3 regions of the Paenarthrobacter ureafaciens genome follow, and region 3 is predicted to be linked to each of the others. Evidence: riboswitches for the same ligand, from Rfam matches in the RefSeq annotation. Region 3 holds a riboswitch; each other region holds the start of a gene.
What was found. Region 3 has a riboswitch for cyclic di-AMP ahead of AUR_RS15015 (C40 family peptidase). Riboswitches for the same ligand answer to the same signal wherever they lie in the genome.
Positions count from the first base shown of each region.

Region 1: linked by a shared signal. The riboswitch ahead of AUR_RS14055 (aggregation-promoting factor C-terminal-like domain-containing protein) and the one ahead of AUR_RS15015 (C40 family peptidase) in region 3 are both predicted to bind cyclic di-AMP.
Region 2: linked by a shared signal. The riboswitch ahead of AUR_RS08500 (hypothetical protein) and the one ahead of AUR_RS15015 (C40 family peptidase) in region 3 are both predicted to bind cyclic di-AMP.

Region 1 is NZ_SBHM01000007.1:2,081,381-2,084,648, reverse strand. Features, by position in the region: gene AUR_RS14060 (winged helix-turn-helix domain-containing protein) at 1-576, opposite strand, end outside; cyclic di-AMP (ydaO/yuaA leader) riboswitch at 1,353-1,506, shown strand; gene AUR_RS14055 (aggregation-promoting factor C-terminal-like domain-containing protein) at 1,512-2,351, shown strand; gene AUR_RS14050 (pyridoxal phosphate-dependent decarboxylase family protein) at 2,448-3,268, opposite strand, start outside.
Region 2 is NZ_SBHM01000007.1:928,320-931,587, forward strand. Features, by position in the region: gene AUR_RS08495 (ATP-dependent DNA ligase) at 1-933, opposite strand, end outside; cyclic di-AMP (ydaO/yuaA leader) riboswitch at 1,149-1,298, shown strand; gene AUR_RS08500 (hypothetical protein) at 1,301-2,596, shown strand; gene AUR_RS08505 (AEC family transporter) at 2,855-3,268, opposite strand, start outside.
Region 3 is NZ_SBHM01000007.1:2,291,496-2,294,763, forward strand. Features, by position in the region: gene AUR_RS15010 (M23 family metallopeptidase) at 1-818, shown strand, start outside; cyclic di-AMP (ydaO/yuaA leader) riboswitch at 965-1,124, shown strand; gene AUR_RS15015 (C40 family peptidase) at 1,129-1,872, shown strand; gene AUR_RS15020 (NlpC/P60 family protein) at 1,967-2,755, shown strand; gene AUR_RS15025 (HNH endonuclease) at 2,977-3,268, shown strand, end outside.

The DNA.
Region 1 (3,268 bases), 210 kb from region 3:
GCGGGCGAGGTCGATGAGCACGCCGGACGGGCGCGCTTCCTGCTGGGGCGCAGGACGTGCGGCTTCGGTGCGCTGGCGTGCGGCCACGGTGGGGTCACCGAATGTGGAACGTACGACGTCGAGTGCGGACCCGGGTGCGCTGGCGGGAGCAACGGCGACGGCGGCATAGCTTTCCGCGCCGGTCACGAGCGACTGGGCGTAAGCACGGATTTCCTGGGCCAGCTTGGCAATGGAGGTCCCGGCAGCAGCCGCGGTCTCTTCGTCAATACCCATGTAGAGCACGAATCCGCGGGCTACGTTGTCATTGGCCACGGGCCGGAGACGCTCGGACTGGGCCACCACCGGAGTGGGTGCCGTCATGGCTGCGGGCTCGGTAGCGGCAGGCACGGCGCGCAACTGTCCGTAGGAGTTCGGGTTGTAGCCCTGGGGAACGTAGCCCGGAGCCTGCTGGGCAGCAGCCTGGGTACCGGGTGCGTAACCGGGGCGGTTACCGAAACCGGGGCGGAGGCCGGCGTTGGAAGCGGCCTTGTTGGCGTTACGGACGGAGATGTGGACGTATCCGGATGCAACTGACATGGAGTGCTTACCTCAAAAGTGAATAGCCGTCATCGCGGCTTCGAATGCTGGTGTCCCCGCAATGAGTTTGGGGAGGGGCGCCCAACGGTGGGCTAGGGGGCGAATGCCTGAAACTTTTCTGGGGTGGGAAGTTAGGCTTGCATTCGACAACAGCGGGACTCGTCACCAGCGGGTGAGCTGGAGAAGATTGCTGCGGCTGCAGGTGCTGTTGAGTTCTTGTTCACATTGGAAGTGTGCAACGTAACAATGACAACACGCAAGTAACAAAGGGCGGAAACGTCCACATTCTGAGATAAGCGCGAGTATTGTGCCGCAAATCACAATTCAGCGGATTGCAAAAATGAATGCGGTTTTGTTCGGTCAAGGGCAGAAATATTGCGTTCTGGCTGAACTTTCTTCGATCAATGGCGCATGATGCCCCTCTGGATTCCCGCGAGCGCCCGACAAGCGGAATCTCACGATCTGAAACGGATGCTGTCCAATCGAAGTGGACGCCAGACTCGATATTCAGGCTCCCAATCTGCTAAAAGCTCCGAACGCCACCTGCGAACCCCCGCGCAGCCTCAGTGCCCCCGATTGTCGCGGCGCCGTGGCGCATCCTGCCCCGCCCTTCCTTGGGGCACATCCCCACCGCGGCGAATCCGGCAAGGCGACGCACCGGCGTCGTGATCTCTGTTACCTAAATGTGACTTTCGCTTGAACCTCCTGTACCGTCGAACGAGTGGGTCGCCCCAACCTTGGCCCACACCCGGGATGCGCCGAGCTCTGCCACTTCCCGGAGTTCCGTTCTGATTTCGAGGCAGAGACGGGGGACCCAGAGTCTCCGGGCCAGGCATTGCGCCGGCCCTTGGGGTGAAGCCGCAGCTACACGCGCGGCCGGATGACCTCATCCGAACCCGACAGCTAACTCCGCAGGCGCTGAGAGGTAATCACACATGTCTGAATTCAAGGATCAGTCGCGCCATGAGGCGCGTCACCGTGACGAAAACAACGCTCCCCTGACCAAGTCGCAGAATGTCCTGAAGAACGCTGCCCGCCAGGGTAGGACCGGCCACCGCATGTCGGTAGCAGCCGGCGTCGTCGCAGCCGCGCTGGGCGTTGCATCGCTCGGGCAGGCCGCAAACGCCACGTTCAACCTTCCGGAGATGAGCCAGGCAGCACAGACCCAGGCTTCGGTCCAGGTGGACCCGCAGACCCGCGAGAACGCTGCCGCTGAAGCCGCCGCCCAGGCTGAGGCCGCAAAGCGCGCCGCTGCTGAAAAGGCCGCAGCTGCCAAGGCCGCCGCCGAAAAGGCTGCTGCGGAGAAGGCTGCCGCAGAAAAGGCCGCAGCTGACAAGGCCGCCGCCGAGCAGGCTGCTGCTGCCCAGGCAGCAGCAGAGAAGGCTGCAGCCGACGCCGCCGCCAAGGCCGCTGCGGACAAGGCTGCCGCAGAAGCTGCTGCCGCCGCTGCAGCCCCCAAGGCCATTGATGATCCTGCCGCCGCAAAGGCCTACGCTGCCAGCATCCTGGCCAACTACGGCTGGGGTCCGGGTGAAATGACCGCCCTGAACACGCTCTGGGAAAAGGAATCGAACTGGCGCACCACTGCCACCAACGCTTCCAGCGGTGCTTACGGCATTGTCCAGTCGCTGCCGGCCGGCAAGATGGCTTCCGCCGGTGCTGACTGGCAGACCAACTACCAGACCCAGATCAAGTGGGGCCTGAACTACATCAAGGAACGCTACGGTTCGCCGTCCGCAGCCTTGGCATTCCACTTGGCCAACAACTGGTACTAAACCCGGACGTTGCCTGAGAAGCCGCTCCCGTTGCCGCCGCACGCACCAGTACCTACAGGAGCGGATGGCGGAACCGGGGGCGGCGTTGGCGTTTAACTAGGCTTCGGGTTCCTGCTCCACCGCACGCCGGACTGCTTCCACCGACGCCGCCACATCGGCGTCGTCCGTGGACCAGTTGCTGACGGAGATCCGCAGGATGTCCCGGCCCTGCCAGGAAGAACCTGACATCCACACGGCGCCTTCTGCCATGAGCCGCTGGGTGATCCTGCGCGTACGTTCGTCGCTCCCGAAACTCACCGAGACCTGCGTGAACACCACGTCATTGAGCACTTCCACCCCGGGGATCGAGGATAGGCCGTCAGCGAGCGCCCGCGCGTTCTCGGCCAACCGCTCCACCATGTCGATGACACCGTTCCGGCCCAATTGGCGCAGGGCAGCCCACACCGGAATACCGCGGGCGCGGCGGGACATCTCCGGAACTTTCTCGAAAGGGTCCCCCGGCCCGGCATCCGTCGCTATCAGGTAACTCGTATGAACGCTGAAGGCACGCCTCATGGCTTCGGGGCGGGCCACGATTGCCAGGCCGCAATCGTAGGGAACGTTGAGTGTCTTATGGGCATCGGTGGCCCAGGAATCAGCGAGCTCCACACCTGCCAGGCGTTCCCGCAGTTTCGGGCTCGCAGCCGCCCATAAACCAAAGGCGCCGTCCACGTGGACCCACGCACCACGGTCGCGGGCCACTCCGATGGAGTCAGCCATGGGATCGAAGGCGCCCGAGTGCAGGTTGCCGGCCTGGAGGCATAGGATCGCCGGGCCGGGTTGCTCTCCCATGGCGTCATCGAGCGCGTCGGGCAGGATCCGGCCTTCCCTGTCTGCGTCCACGGGAACACATGTCCCCAGGCCCAGATACCTCAAAG
Region 2 (3,268 bases), 1.4 Mb from region 3:
GTAGTCGTACGCCACTTCGATCACCAGCTCGGGCCGCAGAGGAACAAAAGAAAAGTCCTTGCCGGCACTCCAGCGGCTTTGGGCCCCCGGCATCCTCGAACCAACCGCCGCTCCGGTTTCCTGGCTGGCCCACTCTCCCCAGGGGTGGTCCGCGATCTCCACCTGGTACGGTTCCAACTCGGCCACCAGCGCCTTCCGCTTCGCCATGGGGAAGGCGGCCACCACTCCAACGTGGTGGAGTTTGCCGGAATCGTCATAGAGCCCCAGCAGCATCGACCCCACGACGTCCGCCGTCTTGTGCCAACGGAAACCGGCCACCACGCAGTCCGCCGTCCGTTCATGCTTGGTCTTGAACATCACCCGCTTGTTCGGCTGGTAGGTACCGTCGAGCGGTTTGGACAGCACGCCGTCGAGCCCTGCTCCCTCAAGCTGCACGAACCATTCCTGTGCCCGCTCAAGGTCGGTGACCGCAGGCGTCACGTACACGGGCGGCTCGGCATCGGCGAGCGCCTTTTCCAGCGCAGCACGGCGCTCGGAGAACGGCCGGGCAGTGAGGTCTTCGTCCCCGAGGGCCAGGAGGTCGAACCCGACGAAGGAGGACGGCGTCTTCTCTGCAAGCATCCGGACGCGGCTGTCGGCGGGGTGGATGCGCTGCTGCAGTCCTTCGAAGTCGAGCCGGTTGCCGGAAATAAGGATGATCTCGCCATCCACCACGCATTTCTCCGGCAGGTTCTTCTTCAACGCCTCCACCAGCTCAGGGAAGTACCGGGTCATGGGTTTCTCGTTCCGGCTGCCCAGGATGACGTCATCCCCGTCCCTGAAGACGATGGTCCGGAACCCGTCCCATTTGGGTTCGTAGTGCCCAACCTCAGGAATGTTGGGCACGGATTTGGCGAGCATGGGCGAAACGGGTGGCATCACGGGTAGGTCCATAGCTCATGTCTACCGACCGGTAGACGCCGAAAGCTAGTGCTCACCAGGGATATGTGGACGGTGTGTGGCGCGTCCGTCCGTCAGCGCGGGCGCTGCCGGCCCTCATGTACCGTCCGTTACATTAATGTGACTTTACTTCCCTGCTGCTGTAACTTCGTAGGGCGACCCGTATCTCCGCTGGGCCGCTTCCGGGCTGACGCCGAGCTCTGCCGCATCCCGGAATCCCGCCAGACCCGCGGCAGAGACGGGGGACCCAGAGTTCCCGGGCCTGTTCCCCGCAGGCCCTTGGGGTGAAGCCGCCACGTGCGGCCGGACGGCCTCGTCCGAACCCGACAGCTAACCTCGCAGGCGTTGAGAGGCAAACACCATGTCCCCAACCATGGATCAGCCGCGCCGTGCCCAAGGGGACGGCCAGCCCACCAAGCCAACCGGACGCCGTCGGGCCCAGCCCAGCGGTCCGGCCACCGAAATGGAAAGCACGACGGCGGCACCCGCCACCGCAACCGACCCCACCGCTGCGCCCATGACACGAGCGCAGCGTCGGGCGATGGAACGCGAGCGCGCGGCCCAGGCAGTCGTGGCTCCGGAAGCTGCACCGAGTGCAGAGTCCGTCTCCAAAACCCCCGCTGAATCCCCCACCGAAGAGCCGCGCACCGAAGCCATCCCGGTAGTTGCCGCTCCTCCGCGCTCGGAGTCCACTACGCCCGGGCCGCCCACGGCTGCCATCCCCGTGGTGAAGGCCACGCCGGCGGAGCCTGCCGCTGAGGCCGAGCCCGCGACTGCCGCTATTCCGGTGGTTTCGGCGCACGTTGCCGCCGAGGCCGGGACCGCCCAGCCCAAGACGCCGGCCCGGATCGCCGCTGACGCTACAGCCGCCGCCGGACTGGCCAGTCGCAAGACCGCCCGGGGCCAACACGACGGCGCACGCCCTGCGGCAGGACGAGCCGCTGCAAGACGCAATGCTGCGAAGTCGGCCTTTGGTTCCTTTGCTTCCTCATCCTTCACCAAGGAACCCCACGCCGTCCTGACCAAGGCAGCGTCCGTGAAGACCATGAGCCAGCGCATGGCGGTGGTCGCCGGAGCACTGGGCCTGGTCCTCACGGTGGGAACGGTAAGCCAAGCCATGGACCTGCCGATCTTCGGCCAGGACACCCAAAACCAGGCCAGTGGCGCTAACAATTCCGGCGAAGGCCGGGCAACGGGCTCGGCCACTCCTGGCCCGACGCCGTCCTACTCCACCGCGTCCTCGACGTCGGCCGCTACGACGGATACCGGGCAGTCCGCAGTCGAAGCAGCCTCTCCGGCAGCGGCAGCACCGCCGTCGTCCACTCCGACGCCGCAGGTTTCGTTGGCCGACCCCAAGTGGATTCCGTCCAACGCCCCTTCGGCCGTGGTTCCGGTACCGGGCGTGACGTCGCCCGTTCCGAGTCAGCCGGCACCGCCGTCGGACAACATCACGGCGCCTTCGCCCAGCACGACGCCTTCAACGACGACGACGCCAACCACCACCCCAACGCCCACGCCGACGACGACGCAGACTTCCAAGCCGCGGCCCAGCGACTCCCCGAAGCCGGGCTCCGCCCCTAAGTCCAGCGCACCGACGGAGGTTCCGAGCCTGGACGTGGACGGCCTGCTCGACGCAGCCAAGGGGGTCCTCAAGTGAGCACCCGCATGCCCCGCACCACTACCCACATCGGCTGGCACGGCCGGTACTGCTGCAGCAGCCGGACGGCCACTTTCCGCCATCGGATGGGCCGCTGGAGCCACCAGCGGTTGCGCCGTTTCTGACGGGCGCCGCAAAAAAGCCAAGAAGGCAGGGACCCAGCAAGGGTTCCTGCCTTCTGTTCTGCCACCTGACTGTTCTGCCACCCGACTGTTCTGCCACCCGGCTCTTCCGCCCCCGGGTCGGTCACATGTTTCGCTACCCCAAGAGCCACGCGACCACCAGCAAGGCCCCCACGCAGAGCACTGTGGTCAGGAGGATGACGTCGCGCGCAACAACAGTGCCACGGCCGTACGGGGAAGCGAAAAGGAACACATTCTGTGCCGTGGGAAGCGCACCCATGATGACCACCGCCAGGAGGTGCTGCCCTTCGAGCCCGAAGACGAACCGCCCCAGCGCCCAGACCACCAAGGGCATCCCCACGAGTTTCAGGAGCGTCGCCACCACGGTTTCCACCCGGCCGTCGCCCTTCTGCAGCGGAGCGCGGCCCGCCAAGGACATCCCGAAGGCGAGCAGCACCATGGGAACGGCAGCTCCGGCCAACATATCGATGGGCCGCTGGACCAGTTCCGGAACCTCCCACCGGGTCAACGCCACCACCACACCCAGCGC
Region 3 (3,268 bases):
ACGTCAGGGGCCGTCGACGCGCTACCGGCCCCGCTACTGAGCTGCGGCCAGCCCGCGTAGTATCGGAGATCCGGCCCCGCGACACCCAGCGTCAGGTGCGCCGCCGTAAGAGCCCGATGCGCCAGGTGGCCGATTTCGCAGCAGCCAGTGGTGTAGGGCAGAAGGCCGGCGTAGCACTCGCTGCTACCGGTCTTGCGCTCACTGTCGGCCTGCCTGCAACGAGTCCCGTCATGGCCACGTCCGAGTCCGGGCAGACTGAGGCCGCACTGGCTGTGGGCGGCGGGAGCCAGCCAGAGGTCTCCGCGGAAGCGTCCGCCAAGATCGACTTCAGCCGCGCCGCGGTGGCAACCAAGGCGGATCCCGACGGCAAGCTCAAGCAGTTGCTGAGCGCCCAGTCCGTGGGAAGCATCCAGGCCAGCTCCTCCAAGGGCACCATGGCCAGCCCGTTGGACACCCTCAGCACCGCATCACCGTTCGGCTACCGCATCAGCCCGCTGACAGGCGGCAGCGGCGATTTCCACCGCGGCCAGGACTTCGTGGCCCAGTGCGGCACGGCAGTCCACGCTGCTGCGGCGGGCAAGGTCACCTTTGCGGGTTGGCACGAATACGGTGGAGGCAACCGCGTGGTGGTGGACCATGGCAACGGCCTGGAAACCACCTACAACCACTTGTCGTCATTCAAAGTCAAGGTCGGCGACACCGTGAATCGCGGAGACACCGTTGCCTTGAGCGGCACCACGGGCGCTTCCACCGGCTGCCACCTCCACTTCGAAGTCCAGGTCAACGGCGAAGTCGTCGACCCCATGGGCTGGCTCTAACCCGAGTTGATGGTCGTCTCTCGCATTCTTGACACGCCCCGTGATCTGAATGTGACATTTTAGTTCAACTGTTGTACCGTACAAAGCGCATCGGCTTTTTAGGGGGCCGATGCACTTGGGTGGATTGCCTAGCTCTGCCACCACTCAAGGTCCGTTCGCATAATTCGTCTGGCAGGGGCGGGGGAACCAATTTTGGTCTTCGAAAGAGGGCCTTGGGGTTAAGTCACAAACGCTTCCAACGGCGTGTGGCCGGATGACTCCCATCCGAATCCGACAGCTCACCTCGCAGGCATTGGGAGAGGCTACCTTCGTGTCATCACGCACTACTTCTGCGCGCCACCGCGCCCAGACGGTTACCCCGTTGAACACTCTTTCCAAGGCTGTTTCAGCGAATGCCGGAACCGTCGGCCGCCAGGCCGCAGTCCTTGCAGCAGCATCGGGCTTGGTCCTCAGCGTCGGCCTTCCTGCCCAGGCAGCGGATACTGACGTTTCCAAGGCTGAGTCCAGCGCACAGCAGCTGGTGACTACCGCCGTCGTCACGGCGGAACCAACCGCCACTGTTTCCTTTGAGAGCCCCGTTGTGGTTACCAAGGAAGCCCCCAAGATCCAGCGCGCTTCCCAGACCACGCAGCGCTCCCAGGCGAACGGCAACCAGAATGCCGGCCAGGGCGAGGGCGCAGTCACCGCCAAGTCCGCCGGCTCCAAGGATTCCGCAGCCAGCGCCGCGGCTTCGGGCCTCGCAGCAATCGCGTACACCGGCATCGGCCACCCGTACGTCTGGGGCGGCACCACCCCCAACGGTTGGGACTGCTCCGGCTTCACCCAGTGGGTTTACGCGCAGGCCGGCATCAGCATCCCCCGCGTCAATGCATGGACCGCCATGAAGCCCACCAGCACTCCCGCTCCCGGCGACCTCGTCATGCAGAACGGCGGTGCCCACGTTGGCATTTACGTCGGCAACGGCATGATGGTCAGCGCCCTGAACCCCAGCCAGGGCACGCTGCTTCACTCGGTAGCTTCTACCGGAACCTCCTCCTTCTTCACCCTGCGCTAAAAACCGTCCAGGTAAGCCAGCGCGCCCCCCGGGTGCTGGCCTGCCCATGACCCGCGTGCTTCCCAGCAGCACGCGGAAACGAAAAGAGATCATCATGACCAGTGCAAACAAGGTTGCGCGGCACCGGGCCGAGGCTCCCAAGACCAGCTCACTTGCCGTGATTGCAAAGGCAGTTTCGGTGAACGCCGGTGGCGTCGGCCGCCAGGCAGCCGTCATCGCCGCGGCTTCGGGCTTGGTCCTGACCAGTGGCGTTGCTGCCAATGCGGCGGATACCAATGTGGATCGCGAGTCCACCTCAACCACCTCCCTGGACATCCAGTCCGTCGTGCAGTCCACCATCGCCGCTGACTCCACCGTTGCCATCTCCTACGAGAGCCCGGTTGTCACCACGGTCGAGGCGCCCGCGCCCGTCGTGGAGAAAGCCCCGGCCAAGGCTGAAGCGAAGAGCTCCGCACAGGAAGCCACTGCCTCAGCTTCCAACGCTGCTGGCGGCGCAACCGTGGCAGTCAGCAACGCTGCACCGGCAGCAAAGGCTCCGGCTGCTTCCAGTGGCCTCGGTGCGGCCATTGCCGCTGCAGCCTACGCCCAGCTCGGCGTGACCCAGGACTGCACCATGTTGGTCACCAACTCCCTCGCAGCCGTGGGTATCAACTTCCATGACTGGCCTGCGGGTTACCTTTCCCTTGGACGTACGGTCAGCGCAGCGGAAGCCCAGCCGGGCGACCTCGCTTACTACGCCAACGGTGGTCTGGCCGGACAGGCCCACATCGCCGTCTACGTCGGCAACGGCATGGCAGTGCATGGCGGATGGAACGGATCCACCACTGCTCTGTTCAGCGTCAACGTCGGCTCGGGTCCGGTCTTCATCCGGGTCAACGGCTGATCGAACTTTGAGGAAATACCCCGCAGGTTTCACCTGCGGGGTATTTCCGTCTTAAGGGGCAGGACCGGGGCCTGTGGGCGACATCACAAGCTAATTCCACTGATAATTCGTTGATATGGCATATAAGTGCTTACTCTTATGGTGTCGATCCACAGCCCGTACATGCAGAGGGCAGCCGGCCCTCGTGCCCCTGGCGGGTGCGGCCGTTAAGAGGTACGTGCATGCGCACACTCGTTCTGAATGCTGGATATGAACCGCTGGCGGTAGTTACCTTCCGCCGGGCGCTGGTCCTTGTGCTCACCGGAAAAGCAAGCGTAGTGGCCGAAGGCGACGAACCTGTCGTCGGGCCGCAGGAGATTCTGGGACGCCCGTCCGTGATCCTCCTCAATCGCTACATCCGGCCGCGGTACAACAGGATTACGGCCGTCAGCCGGCGCGGAGTTCTCCGCCGCGACGGCCACCGCTGCGCCTACTGCGGTAAGACAGCCCACACCATAGACCACGTCCACCCCA